DNA from 3 places in the Pantoea sp. SM3640 genome. Region 3 is predicted to be linked to each of the others. Evidence: predicted binding sites of a transcription regulator. Region 3 holds the regulator's gene; each other region holds the start of a gene.
What was found. Region 3 encodes PurR, which represses purine synthesis genes. Its sites were predicted from a motif close to CANGCAAACGTTTGCNTG; they were not measured.
Positions count from the first base shown of each region.

Region 1: purM (phosphoribosylformylglycinamidine cyclo-ligase) is a predicted target of PurR. The motif match lies at 2,177-2,194, and genes of this name have one in related genera.
Region 2: IV493_RS17585 (NCS2 family permease) is a predicted target of PurR. The motif match lies at 1,322-1,339, and genes of this name have one in related genera.

Region 1 is NZ_CP064872.1:885,883-890,220, reverse strand. Features, by position in the region: gene uraA (uracil permease) at 1-1,256, opposite strand, end outside; gene upp (uracil phosphoribosyltransferase) at 1,402-2,028, opposite strand; gene purM (phosphoribosylformylglycinamidine cyclo-ligase) at 2,258-3,298, shown strand; gene purN (phosphoribosylglycinamide formyltransferase) at 3,295-3,933, shown strand; gene pstB (phosphate ABC transporter ATP-binding protein PstB) at 4,143-4,338, opposite strand, start outside.
Region 2 is NZ_CP064872.1:3,803,553-3,807,890, forward strand. Features, by position in the region: gene IV493_RS17575 (GlxA family transcriptional regulator) at 1-587, opposite strand, end outside; gene yieH (6-phosphogluconate phosphatase) at 597-1,256, opposite strand; gene IV493_RS17585 (NCS2 family permease) at 1,409-2,722, shown strand; gene IV493_RS17590 (4'-phosphopantetheinyl transferase superfamily protein) at 2,759-3,508, opposite strand; gene IV493_RS17595 (malonic semialdehyde reductase) at 3,688-4,278, opposite strand.
Region 3 is NZ_CP064872.1:2,055,003-2,059,340, forward strand. Features, by position in the region: gene IV493_RS09540 (C40 family peptidase) at 1-687, shown strand, start outside; gene IV493_RS09545 (YnhF family membrane protein) at 735-824, opposite strand; gene purR (HTH-type transcriptional repressor PurR) at 1,106-2,131, shown strand; gene punR (DNA-binding transcriptional activator PunR) at 2,128-3,033, opposite strand; gene punC (purine nucleoside transporter PunC) at 3,141-4,338, shown strand, end outside.

The DNA of each region.
Region 1 (4,338 bases), 1.2 Mb from region 3:
AGCACCACTTCTTCCGGACGCAACAGCGAGATCACGCGGAAGATCAGCGCCAGGCCAACACCCACGATCGTCGCCAGCGCCATGCCTTTCAGCTCTGCCGCACCGATATGTACCTTCGCCCCGCTGACGCCGATGATCAGGATCACCGAGGTCAGGATCAGATTCTGCGCTTTGTTGTAATCGACTTTTGATTCGATCAACACGCGGATACCGGATGTGCCAATCACGCCATACAGCAGCAGCGACACGCCGCCCATCACCGGCACCGGGATCGCCTGGATCACCGCCGCCAGTTTGCCGACGCAGGAGAGCAGAATCGCCAGAATCGCCGCACCGCCAATCACCCAGGTGCTATAGACGCGGGTAATCGCCATCACGCCGATGTTTTCACCGTAGGTCGTATTCGGCGTCGAACCAAAGAAGCCAGAAATAACGGTGGATAAGCCGTTGGCGAACATCGAACGATGCAGGCCAGGGTCGCGAATCAGATCTTTCTTCACGATGTTGGCCGTAACCACCAGATGACCGATATGCTCGGCAATGACCACCAGCGCCGCAGGCAGGATCGTCAGCATTGCCACCCACTCGAAACGCGGTGTATAGAAGGTTGGCAGGGCAAACCACGGGGCTTTCACCACGCCACTCCAGTCAACGATGCCCATAAAGGCAGAGAGCAGATAGCCTGCCACCACACCGACCAGAATCGGGATAATCGCCAGGAAGCCACGGAACAGTACCGAACCGAAGACCGTTACCGCCAGTGTGACCAGCGAAATCAGCACGGTTTTGCTGTCGGGCGCACTGCTTTCAGCGGGCAGCAGGCCAGCCATATTGGCGGCGACACCCGCCAGCTCCAGACCGATGACGGCGACAATCGCGCCCATCGCTGCCGGAGGGAACATTACGTCGAGCCAGCCGGTGCCCGCGCGTTTCACAATCAGCGCCACGATACAGAACAGCACGCCGCACAGGATAAATCCGCCCAGCGCGACCTCGTAACCCAGCGGCAACAGCAGCAGCACCGGCGAGATAAAGGCAAAACTGGAACCGAGGTAGGCGGGAATTTTGCCTTTACAGATAAAGAGATAAATCAGTGTGCCGACGCCGTTAAACAACAGCACCGTCGCCGGGTTGATATGGAACAGAATCGGCACCAGTACCGTGGCACCAAACATGGCAAACAGGTGTTGCAGGCTGAGTGGAATGGTTTGCAGTAACGGCGGCCGTTCACTGACGCCAATGGCGCGACGAGTCATCATTTATCCCCTTATGTTTTGTATCCCCGTGGGTTCGCGCCTCTGGCACAGCAGCAGGCACGCCGGTGCGCCTTGCGGCAGACCGAATCCGTTCGGGGCATTATTTTTGTCAAAAAAAAGCCGACTCTCTGGTCGGCTGTGCGATTTATTTGGTTCCGAAAATCTTGTCCCCGGCATCGCCGAGCCCGGGAATGATGTAACCCTTTTCGTTCAGTCCCTGATCCACTGACGCAGTGTAAAGCTCGACGTCAGGATGCGCTTTCTCCAGCGCGGCAATCCCCTCTGGCGCGGCAACCAGAACCAGCACTTTGATGCTGGTGCAGCCCGCTTTCTTCAGCAGGTCGATAGTAGCAATCATGGAGCCACCGGTCGCCAGCATCGGGTCGACCACCAGCGCCAGGCGCTCTTCGATGTTAGAGACCAGCTTCTGGAAATAGGGAACCGGCTCCAGCGTCTCTTCATCACGGTAAACACCCACCACGCTGATACGCGCGCTGGGAACGTGTTCCAGCACCCCTTCCATCATGCCCAGGCCGGCACGCAGAATCGGGACCACTGTGATTTTTTTGCCTTTGATCTGATCGATCTCTACCGGGCCGTTCCAGCCCTCAATGGTGACGCGCTCTGTTTCCAGATCGGCGGTCGCTTCGTAGGTCAGCAGGCTGCCCACTTCAGAGGCCAGCTCGCGAAAACGCTTTGTACTGATATCATGCTCACGCATCAGGCCCAGTTTATGTTTGACCAGCGGGTGTCTGACTTCCACGATCTTCATTGGTGTTCTCCCGGAATGAGTTGAGCTAAAAAAAATCGCGGGATTATACCGCCTTTTACGCGCTGCGCCACCTGGTCTTGCGCAAAGCCGCGGCTTTTACCGGGACAAATAGAGGATTAATGAAAATCGCCCGATGCGCAATGCCGGACTCGCAAACGTTTGCCTGCACTGATAGAATTGCCGCGCTTTATTTTAAACCACCAACCGCAACTCGCGTGGGGACCTCGCAGTGACCGACAAAACCTCTCTCAGTTACAAAGACGCCGGTGTTGATATTGATGCTGGTAACGCTCTGGTTGACCGTATTAAAGGCGTAGTGAAAAAGACGCGTCGCCCGGAAGTGATGGGTGGACTGGGCGGTTTTGGTGCGCTTTGCGCGCTGCCGCAAAAATACCGTGAACCCGTGCTGGTCTCCGGCACCGATGGCGTGGGCACCAAGCTGCGTCTGGCGATGGATCTCAAACGTCACGATGCCATTGGTGTTGACCTGGTCGCGATGTGCGTCAATGACCTGGTGGTTCAGGGCGCTGAGCCGCTCTTCTTCCTCGACTACTACGCCACCGGCAAACTGGATGTGGATACCGCCTCTGCGGTGATCACCGGCATCGCCGAAGGGTGTCTGCAGTCAGGTTGTGCGCTGGTGGGCGGTGAAACCGCTGAGATGCCAGGCATGTATCACGGCGAAGATTACGACGTGGCCGGTTTCTGTGTCGGCGTGGTGGAAAAGTCAGAAATTATCGACGGCAGTAAGGTGCAGGATGGCGACGTACTGATCGCCCTCGGCTCCAGCGGCCCGCACTCCAACGGCTATTCGCTGGTGCGCAAGATTCTGGAAGTCAGCAACACCGATCCGCTGGCTGAACAGCTGGAAGGCAAACCGCTGGCCGATCATCTGCTGGAACCGACCCGCATCTACGTGAAAAATATCCTGAGCCTGATTGAGCAGGTCGATGTGCACGCTATCGCGCACCTGACCGGCGGCGGCTTCTGGGAAAATATCCCGCGCGTCCTGCCCGACAACACCCAGGCTGTCATCGACGAGAAGAGCTGGCAGTGGCCGGCGGTCTTCAGCTGGTTACAGCAGGCGGGCAACGTCACCCGTTTCGAGATGTATCGTACCTTTAACTGTGGCGTCGGCATGATCATCGCACTGAGCCCGGCAGACGCAGACAATGCCATTGCGCTGATGCAGGCCGCAGGTGAGAAAGCCTGGAAGCTCGGCGTGATTAAAGCGTCGGATGCCGAAGAGCGTGTGGTCATCAACGGATGAAGAAGCTGGTTGTACTGATTTCCGGCAACGGAAGTAACCTTCAGTCCATCCTTGACGCCTGTGAAAGCGGGCGGATTCACGGCAGCGTCGCTGCCGTGTTCAGCAACCGTGCCGCCGCGTATGGCCTGACGCGGGCGCAGGAGGCGGGGATCCCCGCCCACGCGCTTGCCGCCAGCGACTTCGCTGACCGCGACGCCTTTGATCGTCAGCTCATTGCTGAAATCGAAGCCTACCGTCCGGATTTGATTGTGCTGGCAGGTTATATGCGCATTCTCAGCAGCGCGTTCGTGGCGCATTTCCACGATCGCCTGCTGAATATCCACCCTTCCCTGCTGCCGAAATATCCAGGACTGCATACGCATCGTCAGGCGCTGGAAAATGGCGACAGCGAACATGGTACTTCCGTGCATTTCGTGACGGATGAACTGGATGGCGGTCCGGTAATCCTGCAGGCTAAAGTCCCGGTCTTTCCTGACGATAGCGAAGCGGAGATTACCGAGCGGGTGCAGCACCAGGAACACGCGATCTATCCGCTGGTGATTGGCTGGTTTGTTGAAGGCCGGCTATTGATGCGTGACGGTAAAGCCTGGCTGGATGGCGAAGCGCTGCCACCACAAGGCTATGCTAACGACTGATGCACCGGAAGCCAGAGCTTCTTATGAAGTACTGGCAGAGTAAAGGCTCAGGGAGCCTATGCCCTCCGTAAAGACGCAAAAAATGCCATCCATGGCAGCTCAGCGCGGGCCATCCATGGCCCGCGATGCTTTACTACGGGCATAGGCTCCCATCGCTTTAAGCATATGAGCCGTCTGACACAAAAACCTGTTCTGCTCCCGATGCTGGCTCAGCCGTAGCGTCCCGTAATGTAATCTTCGGTCCGTCGCTGTTTCGGCGCGGTAAAGATCCGGTCAGTCTCATCAAACTCCACTAACGCGCCCTGATGCATAAACGCGGTGTAATCTGACACGCGCGAGGCCTGCTGCATGTTGTGCGTCACCAGCACCAGCGTGAAGTGCTGCTTCAGCGTGGTCATCAGCTCT
Region 2 (4,338 bases), 1.7 Mb from region 3:
CGGCGGAACCAGACCACCATTTCCCGCGCCACCGCCAGCGCGGTAGGCGTATCGCAGAGCTGCTTCACCAGATGCAGCGCCAGATCGATGCCCGCCGTGATGCCCGCGCTGGTCCAGATATTCTCATGCCCGACAAACACCCGATTCTCCTGCACCCGTGCGCGCGGGGCGGCTGCTTTCAGGCGGGCGATCACATCATGATGGGTGGTGCAGGGCACGTCATCCAGCATGCCTGCCTGCGCCGCCAGCAGTGCCCCCGAGCAGACGCAGACCAGCATAAAGGTCTGCGCGCGCAACGCGGCGTGCTGGCGCATCAGCCAGTCGCGTGCTTCTGCGGCTTGCTGTGTGGAATAACAGATCTGTGAGTCAAAGACGCCCGGCACCACCAGCAGGCTCCCGGCGGGCAACTGTTCCGGTAAAGGTTCGATGCCGCCAATAGTCATGCCGGTGGAGCAGACCACCTCCGGCTGCGGGCCGATGTAGCGCAGCGTAAAGCGATCGCCCGCCAGCTTCAGCGTCTCGGCAGGGCCGGTCAGATCCAGCGCCATGACACCGGGCAGAGTTAAAAACCAGACGGTATGCGTCATGCTGGCTCGCTACACCAGATCCCAGCCGCGGGCGCGCCACAACGCAGGCAGCTGCGCCATGTCGTCGAAGCGCGTCACCAGCGGATGGTCCAGTTCAGGGTTGTGCGGGTCAGCGCAGTAGTAGTAGACCGGAATGCCGGCGGCGATACCGGCGCGGGCACCCGCTTCGGAGTCATCCACCAGAATGCAGCGCTCAATCGGCACCTGCATCTGTTCCGCCGCGTGATACATCAGTTCCGGATCGGGCTTCCAGTGCAGAATGTCATAGCCGCTATAAAGGTGCTCCTCAAACAGCGGCAGCATGCCGGTTAAGCCCAGCGAGTGCTGCATCTTTTTTACCGTCCCGTTTGAGACCACGCACATCGGCACTTTGATCTGCTCAACCAGCGCTTTTGCGCCTGAGATCGGCTGCAGTTGCTGATCAAACAGTCGCGCGACTTCCGCGCGATAGGCAGTTTCCACCTCTTCCATCGGCAACGTCACCTGATGTGCATCACCCACGTCACGAATGATGTCGTAGAGTTTGACGCCCTTATACTTTTCAAACATCTGCTGCAGCGACAGCTCGAGATCATAACGGGCAAAGGTGTTGACGTAGGCCTGGGTGCAGAGCAACTCACTGTCCACCAGCGTGCCATCGCAATCAAAAAAGACGCATTCAACTGACATCAGACTCTATCCTTCGATTCAGGGGGGTGCTCCACACTCTACCGCACTCAGCGCAGATTGCGAGACTGGCAATCGGTTGCGAAAAATCATTGTATTGCCCCGGTAAAATCGCCAGGATACGCGCCGATGATTTTTTCTTCTGGATGGATGGCATGAGCAAGCAAGGCGTTTTGCAGCGCATCTTCAGGCTGCAGGAACATGGCACCACGGTGCGCACCGAAGTGATCGCGGGTATCACCACCTTTCTGACGATGGTCTATATCGTCTTCGTCAACCCGCAGATCCTCGGCGTCGCCGGCATGGATACCCAGGCGGTGTTTGTGACCACCTGTCTGATTGCCGCCTTCGGCAGCATTCTGATGGGGCTGTTTGCCAATCTACCGGTGGCGCTGGCCCCCGCAATGGGCCTGAACGCCTTCTTCGCTTTTGTGGTGGTCGGGGCGATGGGCTATTCGTGGCAGGTCGGTATGGGCGCGATCTTCTGGGGCGCGGTCGGCCTGCTGATCCTGACGCTGCTGCGGGTTCGCTACTGGATGATTGCCAATATCCCGCTGAGCCTGCGCGTTGGCATTACCGCCGGTATCGGTCTGTTTATCGCCATGATGGGGCTGAAGAACGCCGGTATTATCGTGCCGAATCCCGATACCCTGGTGGCGGTAGGCAACCTGACCTCGCACAGCGTGCTGCTGGGTGCGCTGGGCTTCTTTATTATCGCCATTCTGGCATCACGTAATATCCACGCGGCGGTGCTGATCTCAATGGTGATCACCACCGGTATTGGCTGGATGCTGGGCGACGTGAAGTTTGTTGGCCTGTTTTCAGCGCCGCCGTCGATTACGTCGGTAGTGGGTCAGGTTGATATCAAAGGCGCGTTTAACATTGGCATGGCAGGCGTGATTTTCTCGTTTATGCTGGTCAACCTGTTCGATTCGTCCGGCACGCTGATCGGCGTCACCGACAAAGCGGGACTGACCGATGAAACCGGCACCTTCCCGCGGATGCAGCAGGCGCTTTATGTCGACAGCATCAGTTCGGTGAGTGGCGCGCTGGCGGGCACCTCATCGGTGACCGCCTATATCGAGAGCACTTCGGGCGTGGCGATTGGTGGCCGTACCGGCCTGATGGCTGTGGTGACCGGCCTGCTGTTCCTGCTGGTGACCTTCCTGTCACCGCTGGCCGCGATGGTGCCCTCCTACGCTGCCGCGGGTGCGCTGATTTATGTGGGCGTGTTAATGACCGCCAGCCTGTCGCGCGTGCGCTGGGACGATCTGACCGAAGCGGTTCCGGCGTTTGTGACCGCCGCCATGATGCCCTTCAGCTTTTCCATCACCGAAGGGATTGCGCTGGGGTTCATTGCTTACTGTGTCATGAAGCTGGGTACCGGCCGCTGGCGTGAGATCAGCCCCTGCGTGGTGATTGTTGCGCTGCTGTTTGTGCTGAAGATTGTCTTTATCGACGCGCACTAAGCGCAGTCAGAGCCGCAACCCACCGGTTGCGGCTTTTTACATTTCAGGATGCAGATTGCGCTCGCTGGGCAGACTGGTCAGCCGCAGGGCATGAGGCCCGATGTTGGGCTTACCCATCTCAATTTCACGTAATGCACGCCATTCAAAGTCGTTATCCATCTCCCACAGGTACAGCCGCTGCGTCGCAGACGACAGCGCACACGACCAGACCAGCATGGGTTCCGCATCACACACCACCTGAATGTCGGGATAGAGTGACGATCGCAGCCGACCGGCACCCGGCAGCAGCCGCAGCGAATCCAGTCCCCGATCGCCTTCTCCCGTCAGCTTGAGAATGCTCTGGCGTAACGTCCAGATCTGCGTCACCGCTTCCATGGCATCCTGCTGGGCATTAATCCAGGCGATTTCGCCCGACGTTAATCCCTGAATCAGCTGCGCCTGCGTCTGACGGCTCCGCGCATGCACAATCTCCATATCCAGACCGGCACGTCCACCCTCTTCAGCCAGCAGTACACCCACCGTATTGCCCGCATAGGCAATGCTGAAATCGGGCAGATCGCTGTCAGCAAACACGGGACGTCCGTTGCTCTGGATAATCAGGCGTGGCAGCTCTTGAATACCATAAACGCGCAGCATCAGCTGTGCCAGCAGGGTTCGCGCGGCAAGGAAACGTCCACGGCGTTTGTCAGCGAACTGCTGTGCCGTGTCGGTAATCGCCTGGGGAATGCACATCTCTTTAGCCGGGAAGCCGGGATCGCCCGTCCAGCGTACAAAATGACCAGCCATCTGTCGCTCCGTGAAAATGGTCAGATAATCATCAGAAACATTGTAGGAATTTTCCTACCTTAATGCACTCAGCAACAGCACAGATTGGGTTAAATTCAGAATAGGATGATCAGGCAGCACAGGCTGGCAGGAATGGATCAGAGTTACGCGCCGCGAACCGAATCGCGACGCGGGCCGCATCAGGCGAAGCGGCTTGCCTGCTCAAAACTCAGACGCGGCAGGCGCGGATGCAGTTTTGATGCCTCACCGTAACCGAGGTTAATCAGCAGGTTAACCTGATACTGGCCGTCGGGGAAAAAGGCATCATTGACTTTGGCCGGATCGAAACCGGACATCGGACCGGCATCCAGACCCAGCGAACGGGCTGCCAGGATCAGGTAACCCGCCTGCAGGCTGCTGTTACGGAAAGCCGTCTCTTTCGCTGCTTCCGGGCTGCCGGTAAACCAGCTGCGCGCATCTGCATGCGGGAACAGCGCAGGCAGCTGCTCATAGAACTCACGGTCCCAGGCCACGATCACCGTAACCGGCGCGCTCATGGTTTTGTCCAGATTGCCGGACGAGAGGGCCGGTTTCAGCTTCTCTTTGCCTTCCGCTGAGGTGACGAAAACAAAACGCGCAGGCAAGCAGTTCGCCGAGGTCGGCCCCAGCGCCGTTAAGGTATAGAGCTGTTCCAGCAGGGCGTTATCGACCGGCTTATCCTGCCAGTAACTGTGGGTGCGGGCGTCATTAAACAGCGTATCCAGTGCGGCAGTGTCGAGCGGTGTACTCATGCAACTCTCCTTTTTCAGGCAAAAATTTCGCCTGACGGTGTTCACGTAGTGGGTTTGCGT
Region 3 (4,338 bases):
GACGATGAACGCCGCAAGCGTCGCCCGGTAAAAACGGTGACGAAAAAAACTCGTCTCAGCCCTGACCAAAAACTTAAAACGAAAAAACAAAAAAAAGTCGAACTCACTGCTAAACAGACGCCTGCTAAGAAGACCTCGCTCAAAACCGCCCGTATCAGCAAAAGCAAAGAAAAAAATAAAGAGAAGAAACGCTATGGGCATCAGCGCCAGCTGAAAACCGCTGAGGTCACCACCCGCGAGCCAGGCACGATTAAAATGAGCAAATCCCACCGCCAGCGCTATCAGAAGGCGCGTGAGACCGCAATGACCAAGCTGATGGGGCAGTTGGGTAAACCCTATCAGTGGGGCGGCACCTCTCCACATACCGGTTTCGATTGCAGCGGTCTGGTCTGGTATGCCTATAAAGACCTGGTGAAATTTAAGATCCCGCGTACCGCTAACGAGATGTATCACCTGCGTGACGCCGCGCCGATCAAGCGTGAGTCGCTGGAGAAAGGCGATCTGGTCTTCTTCCGTATTAATGGCCGCGGCACAGCGGACCACGTCGGCGTTTATTTGGGCGATGGCAAGTTTATTCAGTCGCCACGTACCGGCAAAGATATTCAGATCAGTGCATTAGGGGAAGATTACTGGCAGCGCCACTATATTGGTGCCCGTCGGGTGATGACGCCGAAAACGATACGCTGAGCAGCAGAACAGTCAGAAAAAAGCCGGGATAATCCCGGCTTTTTTTATTAGTGCAGAATGGCAGTAAAACTAAAGGCCACAATCATCAGCAGACAGCCGACAGTGGTCATCAAAGCCAGTTTCAAATCGGTACTCATTGCTTGCTCCTTAGTCACACACTTTGCAGGGATATGGCATTTTCCCACAGGGTCCGGTAAAAATCTCGTTTTATCCGTTCAGCCTTGTTAGAATCCCGCCTTTGTTGCGCAACGCGCGCAACCCTGATTCCGTTTGCGCATCTTTTCTGGCGTTTTTTCTCCGCCAGCGGCCTGTTTACCGGCCAGAAAAGCCGCATTTTTGCGGAAAAAACCCTGAGCAGACGCAAACGTTTAACATTACGCTTATCATAGAGTTAGGTAAGCACTGGAGTCCGATTTTCATGGCAACAATTAAAGATGTGGCGAAACGCGCTGGCGTCTCAACGACCACCGTTTCGCACGTCATCAATAAAACCCGCTTTGTCGCTGAAGAAACACGCGAGGCGGTCTGGCAGGCAATTAAGGAACTGCACTACTCGCCAAGTGCTGTGGCGCGCAGCCTGAAAGTAAACCACACCAAAACGCTGGGCCTGCTTGCCACCTCCAGCGAAGCGCCCTATTTCGCTGAAATTATTGAAGCGGTTGAAAACCACTGTTTTGACAAAGGCTATACGCTGATTCTGGGTAATGCGCATAACGATCTGCAAAAACAGCGCGCCTACCTCAGCATGATGGCGCAGAAGCGCGTCGATGGTCTGCTGGTGATGTGCTCTGAGTATCCGGACGATCTGCTGCAGATGCTGGAAGAGAACCGCAATATCCCGATGGTGGTGATGGACTGGGGCGAATCGCGCGCCGACTTTACTGACACGGTGCTGGATAATGCTTTCCAGGGCGGCTATCTGGCGGGACGCTATCTGATTGAACGCGGACACCGTGATATTGGTGCTATCCCCGGTCAGATGGAGCGTAACACCGGCGGTGGACGCCATGCCGGTTTCCTAAAGGCACTGGAAGAAGCGGGTATTCAGCCGCGTGCCGAGTGGATTGTACAGGGTGACTTTGAGCCGGAGTCGGGCTATCAGGCGATGCAGCAGATCCTGTCGCAGAAGCAGCGCCCGACGGCGGTGTTCTGCGGCGGTGATATCATGGCGATGGGGGCCATTTGCGCCGCCGACGAGATGGGTCTGCGCGTGCCGCAGGATATTTCGGTCATCGGCTATGACAATGTGCGCAACGCCCGCTATTTCGCCCCTGCCCTGACCACGGTGCATCAGCCAAAAGCCCAGCTGGGTGAGAAAGCGCTGGATATGCTGCTTGACCGCATCACCAGTAAGCGTGAAGTGTCTCAAACGATTGAAGTCCATCCGACGCTGATTGAGCGCCGTTCAGTGGCGGATGGTCCGTTCCGCGACTATCGCCGCTAATCCTCGCTTAACCACTCCTGATTAAGCGTTTGCGCATCACCCAGATAGCTGAGCAACCAGCCTGTCGCCGGTGATGCGCGATCCTCTGCCCAGCTGACGCAACAAGGGCTATCCGGAAATGCCACCGGCAGCGTCAGTTCGACCAGCTCGCCGCTGTCGAGCAGTGGTCTGGCCAGATGACCCGGCACCATCGCCACACACAAGCCTGCCTGCACGCACTCCAGTCCGGTTTGCCACTCCGGCACCACCAGCCTGCGCTGGTTATCCAGCGTCCATGTCATACGACGCGGCAGTGCGCGTGATGTATCTTCCAGCACCAGTGACGGCCAGCTACGCAGCGTGTCATCATCGATCTGGTTCGCCTGAGTCAGAGGATGATCGGGCGCGACCACGCAGCGCCAGTTGAGCGTACCCATATCTCGAAATGCAAACCGTCCGCCTACCGGAATCGCCTGGGTGGCCCCAATCGCAACTTCCACCCGGCCATCGGCCAGTGCATCCCAGACGCCGTTAAAAACTTCATAGCTGATGATCAGTTCCATATCGGGAAAGTGGCGATAAAAATCTTTAACAAGCTGCCGGGTGCGCTGAGGTTTGGCGATGCGGTCAACGGCAATGCTGAGCTGCCCGCGCCAGCCATTGGCCAGCTGCTGACACTGCCGCCGGGTGGCAAGCATTTTTTTGATGACGCTGCGCCCTTCCCGGACAAAATGTTCGCCTGCTGGCGTCAGCACCACTTCGCGATGCTGGCGTTCGAACAGTGGCACTGCCAGCCAGTTCTCCAGCTGACGCACCGTGTAGCTGATGGCAGAGGGCACCCGATGCAGCTCCTGAGCAGCGGCGCTGAAGCTGCCCCCGCGGGCGACCGCGTCAACGACCTCTAATGCATATTCTGACCACATAATCTGCCTTCAAAAATTTTAACAGCAATCGGCAAATATTACCGTTTCACAGCGGCAAACGCACCTTTTACACTCTGCCGCGTTCATCCTGCAAAAATGAGAATGAGATGTTGTCGAATAAAGGATTTATGCCCTACCTTGCCCTGCTGAGCATGCTCGGCTTTTTAGCCACAGATATGTATCTGCCCGCCTTTGGTGCGATGCAGCAAACGTTTAATACCTCGCCGGGCCTGATCAGCGCCAGTATGAGTCTCTTTCTGGCGGGTTTCGCCTGTGGGCAGCTCTTCTGGGGACCGCTTTCCGATCGCATTGGACGTAAACCGGTGCTGCTGGCCGGACTGGCCATGTTTGGCATCGGCTGTGCGGGCATGCTGTGGGTGAATGATACCACTCTGATGCTGGCGCTGCGCTTTGTGCAGGCGATTGGCGTCTGTGCTGCGGCCGTGAGCTGGCAGGCACTGGTAGTGGATCGCTATCCTGCCGCGCGCGCTAACAAAGTCTTTGCCACGATTATGCCGCTGGTTGCGCTCTCCCCGGCGCTGGCCCCGTTGCTGGGTGCCTGGCTCATCGGCCATTTCCACTGGCGTTCGATTTTCCTGGTGCTGACGCTGATTGCGGTGGCGTTGATTCTGACCACGCTGCGCCTGCCCACCGTACGCCAGGAAGCACGCGAGAAAGGCACCCAGCCCGGATTTTTCACCCTGCTGAAATCACGGGTTTACAGCGGCAACGTGCTGATCTACTCCGCCTGTTCAGCCAGTTTTTTTGCCTGGCTGACCGGCTCGCCGTTTATTCTGGCGGATCTGGGCCTTTCACCCGCCGATATCGGTCTGAGTTATGTGCCCCAGACGTTCGCCTTTTTGATTGGTGGATTCGGCTGTCGCGCCCTGCTCAACCGCTTTAATGGCGCTCAGCTGTTACCGTGGCTGCTGGGCATTTACAGCCTGAGCATTCTGGCGCTGTTTGCCGTCGCGCTGTCAGGCGGCAGCACGCTGGTGAGCCTGATGGTGCCGTTCTGCGGTATGGCGCTGGCTAACGGTGCGATCTATCCAATTGTGGTTTCCAGTGCGCTGACACCCTTCCCGCACGCCACCGGTAAAGCGGCCGCATTGCAGAACACTTTACAGCTAGGACTCTGCTTCGCTGCAAGCCTGGCAGTCTCTGCCGGATTAACGCATGCACTGTTTACCACTACGCTGATGATGACGGTGACGATTCTGCTGGCGCTGGTGGGTTACGCCATGCAGCGTACCGCAAGCGCACAAACTGTTGTTGCCTCCGCGCAACCTGCCTGCCAGGATAATC